Regions from separate parts of the Paenibacillus sp. IHB B 3084 genome, predicted to be linked through region 2. Evidence: predicted binding sites of a transcription regulator. Region 2 holds the regulator's gene; each other region holds the start of a gene.
What was found. The regulator LexA, encoded in region 2, represses DNA repair genes until DNA is damaged. The targets are predictions, from matches to a motif close to CGAACATATGTTCG.
Positions count from the first base shown of each region.

Region 1: the regulator LexA is predicted to act here: its motif matches at 2,691-2,704, upstream of recA (recombinase RecA).
Region 3: the regulator LexA is predicted to act here: its motif matches at 2,057-2,070, upstream of ASL14_RS23090 (YhjD family protein).

Region 1 is NZ_CP013203.1:228,681-234,925, reverse strand. Features, by position in the region: gene ASL14_RS01055 (YajQ family cyclic di-GMP-binding protein) at 1-364, shown strand, start outside; gene pgsA (CDP-diacylglycerol--glycerol-3-phosphate 3-phosphatidyltransferase) at 574-1,161, shown strand; gene ASL14_RS01045 (competence/damage-inducible protein A) at 1,257-2,525, shown strand; gene recA (recombinase RecA) at 2,774-3,835, shown strand; gene ASL14_RS01035 (regulatory protein RecX) at 4,031-4,780, shown strand; gene rny (ribonuclease Y) at 5,158-6,245, shown strand, end outside.
Region 2 is NZ_CP013205.1:75,645-81,889, reverse strand. Features, by position in the region: gene ASL14_RS26290 (HAD family hydrolase) at 1-522, opposite strand, end outside; gene ASL14_RS26285 (hypothetical protein) at 712-1,221, opposite strand; gene ASL14_RS26280 (DUF896 domain-containing protein) at 1,350-1,556, opposite strand; gene ASL14_RS26275 (LysM peptidoglycan-binding domain-containing protein) at 1,664-2,032, opposite strand; gene lexA (transcriptional repressor LexA) at 2,222-2,848, shown strand; gene ASL14_RS26265 (hypothetical protein) at 3,100-3,402, shown strand; gene ASL14_RS27545 (hypothetical protein) at 3,666-3,842, shown strand; partial or broken gene ASL14_RS28680 (ran-binding protein 10) at 4,114-4,287, shown strand; gene ASL14_RS26255 (LytTR family transcriptional regulator DNA-binding domain-containing protein) at 4,925-5,320, opposite strand; gene ASL14_RS26250 (cyclic lactone autoinducer peptide) at 5,337-5,447, opposite strand; gene ASL14_RS26245 (accessory gene regulator B family protein) at 5,488-6,018, opposite strand; gene ASL14_RS26240 (hypothetical protein) at 5,996-6,245, opposite strand, start outside.
Region 3 is NZ_CP013203.1:4,937,511-4,943,755, reverse strand. Features, by position in the region: gene ASL14_RS23100 (YitT family protein) at 1-627, opposite strand, end outside; gene ASL14_RS23095 (DMT family transporter) at 1,091-1,981, opposite strand; gene ASL14_RS23090 (YhjD family protein) at 2,119-2,526, shown strand; gene ASL14_RS27145 (hypothetical protein) at 2,533-2,727, opposite strand; gene ASL14_RS23085 (class I SAM-dependent methyltransferase) at 2,790-3,578, opposite strand; gene ASL14_RS28405 (hypothetical protein) at 3,589-3,738, opposite strand; partial or broken gene ASL14_RS29365 (hypothetical protein) at 3,747-3,857, opposite strand; gene ASL14_RS23080 (spore germination protein) at 4,014-5,099, shown strand; gene ASL14_RS23075 (Ger(x)C family spore germination C-terminal domain-containing protein) at 5,101-5,484, shown strand; gene ASL14_RS23070 (transglycosylase domain-containing protein) at 5,500-6,245, opposite strand, start outside.

The sequences.
Region 1 (6,245 bases), on a different replicon from region 2:
GCTTGAAAAGGAAGCTCTTACGATTGCATCGGAAGACGAATACAAGCTCAATGCGGTAATTGATATTTTGCAATCCAAAATGGCCAAGCGCGGTTTATCTCTTAAAAACGTGGAGTACGGTAAGTTGGAACCAGCCTCTTTGGGTTCAGTACGCCAGCGTCTTGCACTCAAGCAGGGGATTGATCAGGATAATGCCAAAAAAATTAACATTCTTATCCGGGACTCCAAGCTGAAAGTGAAAAGTCAGATTCAAGGTGATCAGATCCGCGTGACTGGAAAAAACAAGGATGATTTGCAAGCGGTCATTCAGTTGTTGCGCAAAGCTGATCTGCCATTGGAGCTTCAATTTACGAATATGAAATAAAGCCGTTTTCCCTCATGCAGATTGTAAGAAAAAATGACACTTGATGCGCGGCAGGTTATTTTGACATGCGTTTTACACCATATTATACTTGTAACGAAAATGCAGACGATCAGGTGTATAGCGATAGTCAAAAGCGATTTACATAGGATTGAATTCAATCCGAAAACTGCCATTTTCAATCAAGTACGATAATCAGGGGAGAGTGTGTTGTGAATTTACCCAACAGAATTACAATAACGCGGATTTGCCTCATCCCGGTGATGATGCTGGCCTTGCTGGTGGATTTTGATTTCTATCCGCCGCCGATTGAGATCGGAGCTTTCAAGCTGCCGTATAATCAGTTGATTGCGGCTATTATTTTCCTCATAGCCGCCAGCACGGATGGTCTTGACGGATATTTGGCCCGTAAAAATAACATGGTCACCAACTTGGGAAAATTGCTGGACCCTCTTGCGGATAAGCTTTTGGTAACTGCTATTTTGGTTTCTTTGGTGGAATTGGGCAAGATTGATTCGTGGATTGTTGTTGTCATTGTTAGCCGTGAGTTTGCGGTTACCGGTCTGCGTCAAATTGCTTTACTGGATGGCTCTGTGGTCGCTGCAAGCAACTGGGGCAAAATAAAGACTGTCATCCAGATCGTTGCCATTGTAGCGTTACTCATTAATAACTTCCCGTTTGTTTTTCTGGGTATTCCGTTTGATTTGATAGCGATATGGGCGGCTGCGTTAATTACTATTTACTCGGGCATTGACTATTTTGTAAAGAACAGTCATTTACTCCGCTCCTCCAAGGTTTAACAGGATACGTTTCATGGGAACAGCGATAGGGAGTTTGCTTATTGCTGTTTCTTTGTATAATTCCCACAACATTCGCTCTACAGGAGGCAGAAACGATGAAAGCTGAAATCATCGCAGTAGGAACTGAATTATTGCTTGGACAAATTGTGAATACAAATGCCCAATATTTGTCACAAGAGTTGGCTACGATTGGGATTGATGTATATTTTCAGACGGTTGTCGGCGATAACATGGATCGACTTCAGGAAGCGGTTCGTCTGGCTCAGAAGCGTGCGGATATTATTTTGTTCTCGGGCGGTTTGGGACCGACTCAGGATGATTTGACAAAAGATGCAATTGCCGCTGTGCTGGGACGTAAATTGCATATAGACCGTCTCGCTATGGATAAGCTGGAACAGTTTTTCCGTAATCGCGGGGTGGAGATGACCGAGAATAACCGCCGTCAGGCGCTTTCTATTGAAGGAGCTAGCCCTCTTGAAAATGAGACAGGGCTGGCTGTGGGCGATGCGATTGCACAGGAAGGTAAATATTATGTGATTTTGCCTGGTCCGCCGAAGGAACTTAAGCCGATGTTCGAGAATCAGGCAAAACCTTGGTTGCTCCAGCAAGCACTGAGCGGTAAGGAAATGCCGATTTATTCGAAAATGCTAAAGTTTGCAGGAATCGGTGAGTCTGCTCTCGAAACCCGGTTGCTGGATCTGATCAAATCACAGACAGACCCGACCATTGCTCCTTATGCCAAGGAGGGAGAGGTCACGATCCGTATATCCACCAAGGCGGCCAGCGAGAGCGAGGCGCTGGTCAAGCTGGGGGCTACGGAAGCAGAAATTCAGCAGCGTCTTTCGGAATACATGTATGCGAGCGAGGACGTCACGCTGGAGAAGGTTATTGTGGATTTGATGTCCAATCGCGGACTGACTGTTAGCGCGGCAGAAAGCTGCACAGGTGGAATGCTGATGGAGCACATCACTTCCGTTCCAGGCAGCTCAGTTATGTTTCAGGGCGGTATCGTGTGTTATTCCAATGAAATGAAGAAGAAGCTGCTCAACGTGCCACATGATTATTTGGAGGGGGACAATGCGCCCGGCGCAGTAAGCGAAGAAGTAGCCCTTGTACTTGCGGAGCAGGCAAGAATGGTCATGGACACTGATTTCGGACTCTCAGTTACAGGTGTAGCTGGACCCGGATATTCTGAGCGGAAGCCAGTCGGTCTGGTTTATATCGGCATTGCCGAGCGTGATAAGGAGACTGAGGTATACGAGCTGAAGCTGGGCGGGAATCGTGAAACGATCCGGTTGCGGTCTGTTAAGGCAATCCTGTACAGATTATGGCGCAGACTGGTGGAAAATGAAAAGCTCTCTTAAGGAGCTGTATACGACGCGAGTTTTCATAGAGTTGTTTTAGATAGACGATTAATGGTATAATCATATTATCGGAAGAACCGTTGCAAAAGCTTTTTTGCCTGCGGTTCTTTTTTTGATTTAAGAGACAGATGGAAGTATAGATGAGAACCGACCAAACAAAAAAAACGAATGTATGTTCGAAAAAATGCTTGGCAAGCGTGTCAAAACAAGGTATTATTAAACTACAAACAATGAAGGATGTGAGTTTATTGTCAGATCGTCGTGCTGCGCTGGATATGGCGCTCCGTCAAATAGAAAAGCAATTCGGTAAAGGTTCCATTATGAAGTTGGGTGAGTCCACCCATATGCAAGTGGAAACTATTACCAGTGGTTCGATTGCTTTGGATATTGCGTTAGGAACGGGCGGCTTCCCGAGAGGCCGAATTATTGAGGTATATGGACCAGAATCATCCGGTAAAACAACGGTAGCTCTTCACGCTATAGCAGAGGTACAAAAAACAGGCGGACAAGCCGCTTTTATCGACGCCGAGCATGCTCTTGATCCGTCGTATGCCAGCAAGCTGGGTGTCAATATTGATGAGTTGTTGCTATCGCAGCCAGATACAGGAGAGCAAGCACTTGAGATTGCCGAAGCGCTTGTACGTAGTGGAGCGGTAGACATTGTTGTTGTTGACTCTGTAGCGGCACTTGTGCCAAAAGCGGAGATTGAAGGTGAAATGGGAGATTCCCATGTTGGTCTTCAAGCCCGTTTAATGTCACAGGCATTGCGTAAGCTGTCCGGTGCTATTAACAAGTCGAACACCATTGCTATCTTTATTAACCAATTACGTGAAAAAATAGGTGTTATGTTCGGTAACCCTGAAACTACACCAGGTGGACGTGCTCTGAAATTTTATTCTACAGTTCGTTTGGATGTCCGCCGCATTGAAAGCTTGAAAAACGGTAATGATGTTGTTGGTAACCGCACACGTATTAAAGTGGTGAAGAACAAAGTCGCACCTCCTTTCCGTCAGGCGGAAGTGGACATTATGTACGGCGAAGGCATCTCCAAGACAGGCAGTTTGATCGACATTGGTACGGAGTATGACATTGTCGATAAGAGCGGAGCTTGGTATTCCTATGAAGGTGAACGACTAGGTCAGGGACGTGAAAATGCGAAGCAATTTTTGAAGGAAAATCCGAACATTGCTAGCACGATCGAACAAAAAATTCGGGTGGCCAGCAATTTGATTACGACGGTAGCTCCGCCGACAGAAGAAGAGTTGGCACAGCAAGCCAAGGAAGAACAGGAATTGCTGGAGCTTGAATAAAGCTTGGTGAATCTTGGTTTGTGAACTGGAGCCAGGGGTTATGGCACAGCCGTTTGAATAGCATGATTCTGATGCCCTGCACAGTTGTGCAGGGTATTTTTGCATCGAATGTGGCCTGCGTGTCAGCTACATTTTACTTTTGCGTGGCGGGCGTTCTCAGCTTGCTTTCGTGAATATCAAAGTGAGGGAAGCACATTGCAATTGGAAGATGAAGGTGAACACACTTCGAAGGAAAATGAGCAGCAAGGCATTTCCCTTTTTCCTGATCATGAGGAATTGATGATTACGAGGGTGGAACGGGGGCAGGGTAGGAAACGCGGAAGATACACGATTCATTTTGGCCCGTATTCATTGTCCATATTGGAAGATGTAATGATCAAGTACAATATGTTCAAAGGAACGACTTTCGTCAAAAAGGAACTGGAAGAAATCGTTCTGGCGGACGAAAAGCAACAGGCATACGTGCACGCGCTTCGTTATTTGGGACGAAAGCCGCGTACACGTCAGGAGATTGAGCAGCGTTTGACGCAAAAGGAAATGGGTCAAGCTGTTATTGATGAAGTGTTGAACCGTCTGGAGCGGGAGCGACTTGTGGATGACGATCTATACGCCCGTCAGTGGGCAAGACAGCGCATAACGAGCCAGCGGAAGGGGAAGATGTGGGTAAGGCAGGAACTGCGTCAAAAGGGCATCTCTAAAGCCTCTATCGGGGAAGCTTTAGGTGAGATCAGCGATCAGGAGGAATGGGAGAGCGCTTTGGTTGTCGGACGCAAGAAATGGAATCAGGTGCGTGGAGATATAATGGAGAAAAAACGCAAAACGTATCCCTTTCTCATGAGGCGCGGATATTCGGGAGATATGACACGCCGCGTAGTTAATCATCTCACGATGGCCGAGCAAGATGGGACTTCCGATGACGAGGAATTATCGCAGTGGGATGAATAGTTGTTAAACAGCCGGGTATCCATTAGCTGGCACAAGTGAACAGAATGAGCTGGCTATCGTATGGAAAGCCACATGGTAATCTACTAAAGTTTGCATTCCCTTGACAATGCCATTTGTCAAATAATAAAATATATATGAAACGATGCTTGTGGAACACCCTTTTTCCTTCCAAAAAAGCGGAGTCCATGGGTACGTTCTCATCGCCAAATAACAAGTGATGCCGCTATGCCAGGCGGAATTGTACATGTGAAAGCATGTGCATATGAAATGAAACGGCTGCGTGCCGTTATCTTAGTTTGACGATCAAAGCTAATGTGACAATTGCAAAAAGTCCCAAGGAATGCCTTGGAGGAACCAACGAGGAGGTGAACAGTATGATGATGACTGCGATCTGGTTCGTTCTCGTTGCTGTAGCCGCGTTATTCTTTGGGTTCGGGATTGGTTATTTTATTCGCAAATCTATTGCAGAAGCTAAAATCTCCAGTGCGGAAGAAGCTGCCGCGCAAATCGTGGAGAACGCGAAAAAAGAGGCAGAAGCGCTGAAGAAGGAAACGGTATTGGAAGCGAAAGATGAAATTCACCGCATCCGTGCCGAAGCTGAAAAGGAAACTCGTGAGCGTCGTAATGAAATTCAACGGCAGGAACGAAGACTGCTGCAAAAAGAAGAGTCGCTGGATAAAAAATTGGAATCGCTGGAACGTAAAGAAGAACAAGTGGCCAACAAAGAGAAACGAATCGATGAAACCCAGCAGCAGATTGATTTGATTTACAAGAGTCAGGTAACTGAGCTGGAGCGTATTTCCAATCTGACGACGGAAGATGCGAGAAGTATTATTCTGTCCAACGTAGAACAGGAAGTTCGTCATGAAACCGCTCAGATGATTAAGGAAATTGAGCAACAGGCCAAAGAGGAAGCGGACAAAAAGTCTCGTGAAATCATCACACTGGCCATCCAACGCTGTGCAGCGGACCATGTGGCGGAAACGACGGTTTCCGTGGTCACATTGCCGAACGAAGAAATGAAGGGCCGGATTATCGGACGTGAAGGCCGTAATATCCGTGCGCTTGAAACCCTTACGGGAATTGACCTCATTATTGATGATACGCCGGAAGCTGTTATTTTGTCCGGATTTGATCCGATTCGCAGAGAGATTGCGCGTACTGCGCTTGAGAAGCTCGTAGCGGACGGACGGATACATCCGGCTCGTATTGAAGAAATGGTGGAAAAATCCCGTAAAGAAGTGGATGAACGAATCCGCGAATATGGCGAACAAGCCACCTTCGAGGTGGGTGTGCATAGCCTGCATCCGGATTTAATCAAGATCCTGGGACGTCTCAAGTTCCGTACAAGCTACGGACAGAACGTATTGAAGCACTCGATGGAAGTTGCATACTTGACAGGTCTGATGGCCGGAGAACTGGGCGAGGACGTTACACTGGCAAGACGGGCAGGGTTGCTGCATGA
Region 2 (6,245 bases):
TGGGGCTAGCTGCGGAACCCCATCCAGCTTTTCCTGTTGTAGATCAGGGGAACCGTTTGTCAACAAAAGCAGCTTATACTGCCCTTTTAGCTGCTCCAGAATCTCAAATGTTTCTTCATAAACATGGGGGCGGGAGCGTCTTTCCAAGGCAAATTGGGTTGCCAGCTTTTGCGCCAACTCTTCATTATCAATCCCCAGCTTTTGAAGACCTCTACGCCAAGATTCCTTTCGATAAGCAGGGGCCAACTGTTCCAATTGCCGGAACTCAGGCTGCTCTCCTGCCGTAAAATTCGCCCACAATCCCTCAAACGGATTAATACCAATCAATTGAGTAAAACTAAAGGTTTCATAAGACTCATACAGAGCACGCGCTTCCTTGCGGACTGCTTCTTCCAAAGCCTTCGGATCAACGCCTGCTTCCTGGGAACCTGTCTGGCACGCCGCGTCAAATGCCTCTTCTACGCTGCGCTCATCCCACAGAAGTGTATCATCAAGATCGAACATTACCGCCTGAATCGTCATCTGAATTATCCACTCTCTTTCCACTTTATATGTACGCTTGTTCTGCCTTGTCGCGTCTACAAGCATTCCAATCGTTATGCCCATATTAAGCAAGAGGCCGCGATGTGTAATATGAGATAACATCATGCGACCTTATTTACAGAGGCTACAGCCCACAGACAATTTAAACGATTCGCACCAAAGAAGTCGTTATTTTTTGTCTATTTGAACCTGATTAGATAGCGCAAACTTCTCAAGCCGCTCTGCAATGGCATCCGTATCATAACGGCCCAGTGATTTTGTGAAAATAAAATTGCCACCTTTACCTTTTCTTTCAACCGTTACGTAACCCTTTTCAATCTTGATGGCTTTCATATCCTCTGCTGTCATTGGACGCTCTCTGCCACCCTTCAGCATATACAGCGTGCTCTTTCCAACCTTCAAATAAGGACGACGGATGAAAAAGATAACAGCCAGCATCAAATACAAACCGAATACAAGCCAGTCCATTCCCCGCATGCCAGTCTTAGTCAAAAAATAACTCATGAGCATGTACAAAACTGCAAGTCCAGCCAGCATGATTGGCACGGTAAAATTACGTCCACGGAAAATATCCATTGCAGAACCGGCACCACTAATGGTTTGAATACCTTGCTTTTTACGCGATTTATTCAAATGCGCTGTGTTTTTGCGAACTTTTCTTTCAAATGACCGGGCCATCTCTCAATTCCCTTCCCAAATATATTGCGTAAAAACAATTGCCACCAATCCTAATCTATATAGATACCAAAAATAGATACCTAAAAAAACGAAAAGCAAATTACGTGGGCTAAGCCGCTTCAGCAACATTAATGCGTCAGCCCACCATTTCCCTTCGATGTATCTTCGTCCACAATTTCAATCGTATCAAGTTGCTGCCGGAAATTACGGCGAATGTTATCCAAATAAATTTCCCGAAGATTGGCGCGCTCTGTTGTTTCCTCTTCCGTCAATCCTTCGGCTTTTGCTTTGCGAGCCAATTCATTGATGCGCTGTACCAAGCTGTCTATATCCAAATTCTGTCCCCTCCATATAAGCAAAGATATAATACACTTTGACATGTAGAAAAGAGCTTGTCAAGGTTCCCTCATTACGTTCCCTGACAAGCTCTAATCGTGACAGATCAGAAATGCGGAAGCTTTAAAACCTGGCCCGCCTGCACTCCCCGATCTTCCAGTCCGTTAATCCGAACAATTCCTTCTATATATACCCGTGTATCCATTCGTTCCGGTTTATGATTGGAGGCAATCTGCCACAATGTATCCCCATGTTGTACAATAAGTTTGGCCACCTCTTCATTCGAAACAGAAGGAGCCGCAAATACCGTCAGTACACCTGCACCCGCAATCCAGGCAACGATAACCAGAATAAGAAGTTTGGGCAGGAGACTGTTGGAAATGGTCCGTACAAACTGCGCCCTTCTCTCATTCCGGACATTTTGCATCTTTTCTAAATCCATTGGAAAAATACTTTGATATGTGCTATATTTCATCATTGGCTGCGTCCTCCAAACGTTTGTTCCTATGTTTTTTCACAATATAACACGAACATTTGTTTTGTTCAATAGAAAAGAGAACAAAAGTTCGTGATTATTTTAGGGATTATTTAGAACTTATGTTTGTACGAACGGAGGTTCTATGCTATAATTTTCCCAAACGTTACTAAATGGGGTTGATACGGTATGTCTAAGATTTCAAGCCGCCAGCAGGCCATTCTTGAATTTATCCGAAATGAAGTGCGTCTAAAGGGTTATCCTCCTTCTGTACGCGAAATAGGTGAGGCTGTCGGATTGGCCTCCAGTTCTACGGTTCACGGTCATTTGGATCGTCTGGAGAAAAAGGGACTGATTCGTCGTGATCCAACGAAACCGCGGGCCATCGAGTTACTCGGCCAAGACGAATCGGATAACAGCAACTTGATTAATTACTCCATTAGTCGTGTTCCGGTCGTCGGCAAAGTAACAGCCGGTCTGCCTATTACAGCAACAGAAAATATTGAAGATTATTTTCCTCTTCCCCAACATTTTGTTGGTGAGGATAAAATATTCATGTTATCTGTTGTAGGAGAAAGCATGATTGAGGCTGGTATTGCCAACGGAGACTATGTCATTGTACGCCAGCAGCAGACAGCCGATAACGGCGACATTGTCGTCGCCATGACGGACGAGGACGAAGCTACTGTTAAAACTTTTTACAAGGAAAAAGATCATATCCGACTTCAACCGGAAAATCCGGCCTTTGAACCGCTTCGTCTGACGCACGTCAGTATTTTGGGCAAGGTTGTAGGACTCTTCCGGGACTTCCACTGATTTTTCATTTTTCAGCCTCGTTATTCTTTTCACTACAACAAAACCGGCTGCCCATAGCAAGCCGGTTTTGTATTGATCTTATGTACATTGAATCTACCTCACTACTATCCTTTTCCCTTTGATAGCCCATGGATTAATCGGTATATATCTGCAATTACTGTTCTGCTTATTGGCGGATCAAAAATAACTTTGTAATTATTTTAGATAAATATGGTATATTAATATTTATAGTTTTATTTAGGAGAGATTAAATGAAAAAAATTATAATTTCAGTGTTTATTGTGACTTTTATCGTAATAGGTTTTACAGCTCCAACAATGGATTATGTGTATGCTAAGGAGAATTCAACCAGAACAACCTTTGATCGCATTCATTACATACAAATAATTATCCATTTTAAATCATTGGAAAAGCAACTTGAAGCTGTACTTTCCGAAAGAAATAACTACCCAGAGGACAGTCCAGAATATAAAGAGCTTTCTGAACAAATGAATCACATTCTTGAGCAGGAAACATATTACCAGAAAAAACTTAAAGCCCTTTATAGTAAGTAATATACTTCTCCCCGTTTGTTATCTTCACTTTTTATCATTTTGCTCGTGCTGATCTGCTGTAACTTTTCCTACAACGTAAAGTTGGTAAGGATAAGGCAGGTAAGCACGAGTTTTTTTGCATTCCTTACCTTTATACTTTATTAGTTTCTGAATAACAGGGTCATAGGTAATAGCTTCTTTTTGGTTTTAATAGATTTATGCTGATACATTGTTAGTGCTACTGACATATGAATAAAGTAGACCTTAGCAAAGGAGATATGCAGATGATCAAAAATAGAGTCAAAACGTATAAGCATCGTATTGGTAAGAACAAATTTCTGGTCGTAAAAGTCTTTCAAGCCGCTGCTGCCGAAACAAGAAGCGGTAACGCACTAGCCACCAATGCATTGAACATCAAAATTTCCAAGCGCAACCGTAAGCGGAATCATAAACGCTTCTAAGATTCATCGTACCTTCTTTTCCTGTGAAGGGAGGTGATATCATGTGTAAAAAACATTTCAAACGTCATGTGAGAAGAAGAGGATTATCGATCCGTTCAAATCAAAGAGCCATTGCGCGCGCTAGAGGTAATGCACTGGCTGTTAATCTGTTTAGCGTAAATGATAGACAACGCAGACGTTAAAGATCATTCTTAAGCGGGAAGGATTTCTTCCCGCTTTTTTTTGCGCCACGGTATACACCATCCCACAATACGATCAATGTGTTTCTCCTGCAAAGGTTAACTCATTCATCTCTTGGTACGAAGCAAAACAGGCCGGGTCAGGCACAGCATCTTATGCCATTGACAAGCATGTCAATAATAAAGGACCCTTTAGCAGCCGGAAGGACTTTATCATTTTCAACAGAATTTTAACATTTGAAGTAAGCGAATATTCATCCAGATAAATACGAAAAGGAACCACACTGGTATCGAATTCATCTCCATACGAATCCTTCACGAAAATCTCTGCAATAATATTGTTTCGTGGGGCAATTTGGGGTCAAACCTCATGATAATGCTTAACTCCCCCCTGCTCCCCACATAATTAAAAACCCTCAACGCTTAGAGCGTCAAGGGTTTTCACGGTTTAGTTTAGCGTCAGATATTGATCACGTTCCCATTGATACACTTGTTCATGTCGTTTTCTTTGTTTAATGACCTTACCATAAAAAGCCTCTCCCAAGTGTGTCATTAAAAAGTGGTTTTCTGACGAGTCTATATCCTGTATACTCTCTATGCAAACCTTAAAAGTATATTTGGGTATGGGGTGAAAAATGGCTGCATTCATTTCCCAAATCATTGCTGGAAAAAAGATGTTTTTTATGAGCATGCTATGAGTGCTTCCCCGATACCTAATGGCAACATGGAAGTGCTTAGGCAAACGGAGGGAGAAAATCTCACATCTCCTTTTCTATAGTTAGGCATCAAACCTCTTATATATACTAAATCCCAAAAAACAGGGACATTAACAACATAAATTCAGGCGCTGAAGTGTTTCATATTTCGGTATTATAAGACAATTATTTCCGACAAAAAAAGCCACTATGTAGTAGCAGCTCCTGTAAATATTATATTTGGGTTCATAATCCCCAATTCCTTTATAACTTCGTTATAGCGATGATAAGCAATAGGGCATCGCTGTGACAGCTTAGCTATTTCACTCTCGAAGTAAGCGTCTTTGAAAATACCATTCACAATTTTGACTTTTTCCACATTTAACGTTTTGCCTCTATCTACATTCAAAAATTTAAACCCGCTATTGTTAAGGAACGTTTCCCAATACTTTAGCGTACCTGTCATATAGAAGATTTTATCGAACGTGTGAACCATGATTTGGTTCCTCTTACGACCTCTAGATATATAGAGAACCTTATTTACTGGTATGTTTTCTCCACCACTAATAGCCTCGGGATCTGTTGCTACCGTTAGGTTTAACAATTTAATCACACCCCACTTATTTTAACAACTCTTCCGGTGGCTCGGGATTATGAATCCAGGATAAACTCGCTGTACTCACAGAAGCAACTGCGAGAGTAGTTAACAGAACAGCAACATTGTAGTACATACTAATCTTTAATTTTCTGAATTTAGGATTCTTCATTTCTTTACAACCTCCTCCTTATTAGTGTTAAACTCTGAACAAAAAAACTAGCAGCTACTACCGGTAAAGCCAGCCACAAATTAAGGGCGATCAAGGCAACCCCACAAGCTTTTAACAACGGGTAGTACCGCTTTGGTATACGAGTCTTCCCCTCTATCCGAGATGGACCATATAGCAAGACTAGTATAGTACTTAATATCGACGTAACAACAATTAAATTGTGGTTCAGATTTGCGAAGGATAAAGCGGTAAGTAAAACTGTAGATACAATAATGCACACCATACTACTTTTTAAATGTAACCCACCTACAACTTGGCGTAATAATGAAAAAGATAACATTGCCAATATAGCTCCCTGCACCTGCCCTGTCAATAACGAAATCCCAATTGTTAACAAAATGATTGACGCTGTATTAATCACCACGGCTATTCCGTGCTTTAAAACATTTATAGAGGATGGATGATCTGGCACAACATTTTTTATATGTGTGGCAATATCAAGGGCGATGGAATCAAGGCTTTTTATAATACTCACGCTCCGTTTTTAACGCATAATACAGGAACATTCCAGATGCCAATGCTATAAATAATATACTTAATGGAAAGTTATTAAAATAAAACATAAAAGTACAGGCAGCTAATACTCCGATTATTAAAAAAATAACCAATACATGTTCCCATCTAAACCTTAGATTCTCGTAATCTGCTGCAAATCCAATGTTGAATTTATATAAAAACCACGATATAGCGAGTACCCATGCA
Region 3 (6,245 bases), on a different replicon from region 2:
TTTCACAGGTCGGTGTAGTTGGAACGTTGTCGTCCATGTAATTATTTTTCCGGCGAGCCACACAGCCAGTATGGTAAACATTGTTTCCTTCACAGGCAGATACAACAGCGATAATCCTAGTACGATGATGTCACTAACGATAAACACGTTACCGATTTTCCATCCACGCCACTCGCTGATCAGCAGGGATAAAATATCATCGCCCCCGGTTGCTCCACCAAATCGCAGTACGATCCCGGCTCCCAAGCCTGTAAGCACTCCGCAAAGCAGAGCCGCTACTAGCAAGTTGCCGTGCAGATCTATAACCAGCGTCGAATACTTTTCAAATCCTGCATAAAACAGGGAAAATGCGACCGCCCCGATTAATGCCAGCAGCATGAATCTTCTGCCCTTCAGTACCCAAGCCAATAATATGACGGGGATATCAAGCAGCAGCATACTCCAAGCCGGAGACACGCCAAATGCGTAATGTCCCAGCAGAGCTAGGCCTGCAAATCCGCCTTCTGACAAATGATTTTGAGCATTGATGTGATAATACGTAAAAGCTAAAATGCATGTTCCGAGCAGCATGACAGCAATCTGCCTTAATGCTCCATTGTTCACGATAGATTCGTAAGTTTTCCTCATACAGGCTCCCTCGGTTTCTCGTAAGTTTGATGTGGATGAACCCACTCTTACGGAAGCTACCGGGTAAGATGTGCCTGGAGGACTTGGTCCTTCGCATGTACAATCCCCTCTTCCGCAGAGTTGGCTTTCGCAACTTGACGTTACTCCGCGGAAAAGCTAAGTATAAGACAGATCAAATCGTTTCCAAATCGTCCTTTTGGGAAGTATCCTTCGGGGACACATGGTATCCTGATCCTTTCTTTTGTGGAATAAAACTCCGACATTTCTGTGGTACACGTAACTCTATTATTTATTATACCACACCTTACCACCTGCTAAACAGCTTGCTTTTTATGCCGCACCATATTTTTATTTTATGCGTGAGCATGCTTTATTGTATGTGCGAATAACCGCATTATACCGAAGGTTTGGCGGATGCACATAGAATGTGTTTATAGCTTGGTTATGCAGATTTTCAGTGATACTATCCGGCTAATTTGGCTGTTCTGCGCTGGTTGGCCATAAACACCCCTCCGAGTATGAGGACCAGCCCGGTCAGAACATTCCAGCCGATGTGTTCATTCAGAAGCAAAAAGCCCCATACGATAGCGCTCACCGGTACAAAATAAGTCACCGAGGAGGCAAATTCCGGACTTCCCCGCAAAATCATATAATTGAACAAAATATAAGCTACTCCCGATCCCAAGACCCCCAGCCCTATAAGAGAACCCAATACACCAGGGATGACGACGACCGACAGATCAGGTCGATCTACCATTGCCGTCATGATGCCGCCCGCTGCCGTTGCACCCAATAATGTCGCAAAGGTTGCCTGATACATCGACAGATTGGATAAAAACCGTTTGGACAGTTGCGTTCCAAAGCCATAGCAGAGAGTCGCAAGCAGCATACATCCAAAGCCGACGGGGTCGACAGAAATAATGGATACAGGATTAATACCCAGTAAAATAACGATTCCTACAAAAGCGAGCCCCATTCCAAACCACTGCATTCGATGAAAGATAGCTCCGAACAAGACTAGTCCGACCAACATGGTCCAGATTGGCGTGGTGGCATTCAATACGGAAGCCATGCTGCTAGCAATTCTGGTCTCGCTAAAACTAATCAAGGCCCATGGCAAAACCATGTTCACCAGAGCTACGAGAATAACCGATTTCCATGGAATACTTCTGAATTCAAATGGCTTGCGCATGAGCAGCATCAACAAAACAATAAAAATGAGGCCAAAGCTGGAACGAAGAAATACAATAGTCCAAGGCCCTACGTGATGAAGCAATAATACCTTGATAAACAAAAACGATCCGCCCCAAATGAGGCTTAGCAGCAAAAGCGCCGCATATAACGAGCGTGACAATATGTATACCTTCTTTCTTTCCAATAATTGATGATTGCTTTGGCAAAGGAATAATTTCTATGATGAAGTATAAAAAGAACATTTGTTCTGTATGCTGATTATAATTGTATTCCTGTTATGAGTAAAGGAGATTTCTTATGAAAAAGATACTGGACAACAAGAATAAGGCCCCATTGCCTTCCGAGGAAGACGCAGGGCTGATCAAAACTTGTGTACTTCTGACCCTCGTGCTGGATGTGCTGGAGCGGGACATTCGCATTCTAAATGCCTCTGCCTTAAAAATGCCCGATCTGTACGTTCGCAGCCTGACCGGGGTGCAACAGCGTGTAGCTGTTCAATTGGCGGAGACAAAGGCGCGAATGAAAAGGCAGGGAGTTAAAATATACAACGAAACCCGGAATCACGAAGGCGTGGAGGTCCTGTATGTATGCCGTGGCTACCAAAAGCGGTTTTTCATGCTTTCCTCCTTTGCACGCAGCGAGGTTCGACGGGAACTGGGACATTATTTGGGAATTGATGTGACCCAAAGCCACTCGACTGTGTAGTCTCGTTTAAAATCCTTGTACGATGCGTTTTCCGCGTACCGTTGCTTGTGCGAGCGCCTCTTTCTCGTCTCTTGTTAGCAGCTGTCTTCCGCGCATGAGCACACGCCCATTCACAATTGTCGTATTGACATCCGCGCCGCTTGCGCTGTAAGCAAGCAGTGACTCTATCTGGTGTATTGGCTGTAAATGCGGCTTTTGCATATCTATCAGATATGATATCTGCCTTTTCCCCACCTCAAGCGTGCCGGTTTCGTGCTCAAAGTTTAAAGCTTGGCTACATTGACTGTAGCCATTTGCAGGGCCTGCGCAGCAGTAGAGCAACTGGATTGCCAGTGCTTAGCTTTTGCAGCCATGCCGCTGCCTTGATGCAGTCGCCCTGTAATATGCCAGGAAGCCGCAAAATATCCATGTCTATCGAACCAATCCAGCATGCGGGAGCGTTCTGCACAATATACTGGCAGCTCAGATTCCTCCTTTCCTGGCGTGGACACCTTTTCCCCCGCTTCCAGCAGCTCCGCTACATCCACCATCAGGTCCACGATGCAAATACGTCCATGAGGTTTAAGCGTGCGTTGCATTTCCGACAGAGCGAATATTTTCTGTTCACCTGTCAGATGATGCAGGGCATAACTGCTGACCACAAAGTCAAAGGTCCCGTCCATATAAGGAATCGACATCAGATTTTCCAGCCTCTTCTCCACCTGCGGAAATTTACTACGGCAGGACGGCTTGAGCATTTCATTCGATTGATCCACACCTGCCATACGGATGCCCTCCTCAGCGAGATTCCCCGTCCCCGCGTCCAGACCATACTCATCTGCATGGGCAGCCACACGCGCTGTACGATTAGACGCACCGTACGTCTGTACGCGGGATGCCTGCCATTCCCCCTCTTCCAGACTCACCCTGATATCATGTTCGGCTGCGCGGCTGTCAAAATCCCAACCATCATACCAGTCTTCACGCGGCTCCCGCTGACGCTTCAAACCTCCGGCCAACTGAAACATCTCTTCCCACTCCAGCTCGCTGTCATGTCTCAAACGTTCGATCATTTGATCGGCTTTAGCCTGTGTTTATGATCCATCCACGCCGTGAACATACAGAACGTTGCAACTCCAGCGCATAAAGTACCTCATTCCTTCTCCCTTGATCCAATCGGTCCAGTACGGATTTGACTTCCTCTACTGACATACCGAATTCACGTAGCGTCATAATCATCCTCAGGCGAATGGCTTCACGCTCTGTAAAATAACGCTATCCATTATCGGGTGCTTAACAGGAGCAATCATCCCTTTTTCCTCATAGAATCGTATCGTGCGTGCAGATATATGTAATTGAGTCTCTCGTTTTCAGCCTATTCTATTATAAAACATTCACGTTACGTGAGGTGAAGATGATGCGGGATATGGATAGAGCGCCAGATCATGGATAAATCCAATCCATTTGGCACACATTATGCATATCTCATTCCAAAAGAAGGTGTTTTCTTGACTGGACATAACGCAGCTCCCTTTGAATTGAACAAGAATATTTCCTTTATCGAGCAAGCTCTTTTTTATACGGATGATTTAAAAAAACAGACTATTTCTGTTGACGGCAAAGATAGCATTCTTCTCTATATAGACTCACTCGTGGATCAGGAGATCATTCAGACACACATTCTGGACACATTGTATAAGAAAACCGATTCTGGCTCTCATCAAATGTTTACCACCCTGAACAGCCAAAAGGACACCGACCTCCGAAATGCCGCTGATTCGCTTATTGAGGGATACTTCATTTTAATGGTGGATGGCGCAGAAGAATTTTATATCCTTTCCTCCGAAAAAACATACGCCCGTAGTACGGATGAGCCGGAGAACGAGGGGATTATCCGCGGGCCGCACAATGGATTTATTGAGCAGCTGTCCGTCAATCTGAATCTTATTCGCAAACAAATCATCAGCACATCGCTGATTGTGCGCTACTTTTATGTCGGATCTAAAACCCGGACCAAAGTTGCTATCATGTATATGCAAGACTTGGCCAATCCTGAGCTAGTGGAGGAAGTGGAAAAAAGAATAAAAGCCATCTCCTCCGATCTGGTACTGCCTCCCGGTTTTATTCAGGAATTCACGGAGGACAATCCCTTTTCCCTGTTCCCTCAGCAACTCAGCACAGAACGTCCAGATCGGGTAGCAGCTAATTTAATGGAAGGACGAGTAACTATTTTGGCCGAAGGCAGCCCTACTACTGCCTTAATCGTTCCCGTCTCCTTTTTTGCATTTTATCAAAGCCCGGATGATTATAACGGTCGCTGGATTATTAGTTCCTTTCTGAGAATGATCCGAATGATGAGCTTTCTGATCGCTTTTACATTGCCCGCCGTTTATATTGCAACGATTGCCTTTCACTCAGCCATTCTACCGCTAGAGCTCGCACATACGATCAAAAAATCGTTGGAAAATGTTCCATTTCCCGCCATTGTGGAGGCGATGTTGCTTGAAGTGATCTTTGAGGTGCTACGGGAAGCCGGGATGCGTCTGCCCAGCCGAGTGGGCCAAACAATAGGCATCGTTGGGACCTGCCAGTGATTTGCAAAACTTTATTACCTATCAGGCTCATATTCAGAACATCAAACGCCAGCTTATAGTGAAAGTTGGACGCGATGGTCAAATTGATGTGTATCTCAACCTGAAGCTCCCTGTCGATGTTGTTGAATACGCGCGGGATCATCTTCAGGATAAGGATAATGTGATGCGCCTGAACCGTCAGCTTTCCGAAATCATGACCCAGGATGCGGAGGAAATTATCCGTACGCTTCAAAAAAGCGGTTGTGATGCCTTTGGCATCGGCAGACAATTGATTGCCCATCACCCGACCATGTGGAAGAGTCTGGAGTGGAATAAAGAGTACCCTAATGTTCGTTTTCACCCACAGATCACCGTCAATATTGTCGGGAACGGCATTCTGAATTAGGCCGCTCCCTTTGGTTCAGTTTTTCGGCTGATCGGGTGTTTCGGTATGAATAGTTTCGCTTGGTTTATTTTCTGGAGCTTCCTTCTGGGTTTCTGGCTCAGAAGGAGGCTCCTGCTTATTTTCAACAGATGGTTGCGAACCATCTGTTGGTGGCACATCATTAATCTCACCATTCGTATCTATTTCTGTCCCCGGATCAGAAGGTACTGTTTCTTCTGGTAGAATCTCCTTCTGATCCGTTGCAGGTTCTTGTTTCTCTGGAGCTGCTTTATCCTTCGCATCCGGTTTGGACGGCACGACAGGTGTGGATGAACGTGGTCGTTGTTCCCTCCCGACTTCCGTTGGCACGTATTTTTGGTTAAACCAGTCTGTCACGAGTTGACCGGATTGACGGGAATAACTTCCCGGTAGCTTACCTGTAAGACTGGAGACCGTAACTTTTACAACACCTTCCGGCTGTGTAAAATGCTTATTTTTGAAAAGCTGGGGCTGATCCTTGACCGCTTCGTTCATGATAAGCGCCCACACCGATTGTGCTCTGGAGTGCCCTTCTTGAGATAGGGTGTTAACCTGTTGACGGTAACCTGCCCAGACGCCGAGTGTAACATCCGGGGTATAGCCCATGAACCACACATCGCCAAAGTTTTGTGTCGTACCGGTCTTACCGGCAATGTCAATGGCACCGTAGCTTTTAAAAGCATTTTGTATACGTTTGCCTGTACCCCTCGGGTCCGATATAACCGTTTTGAGCATATCTGTCA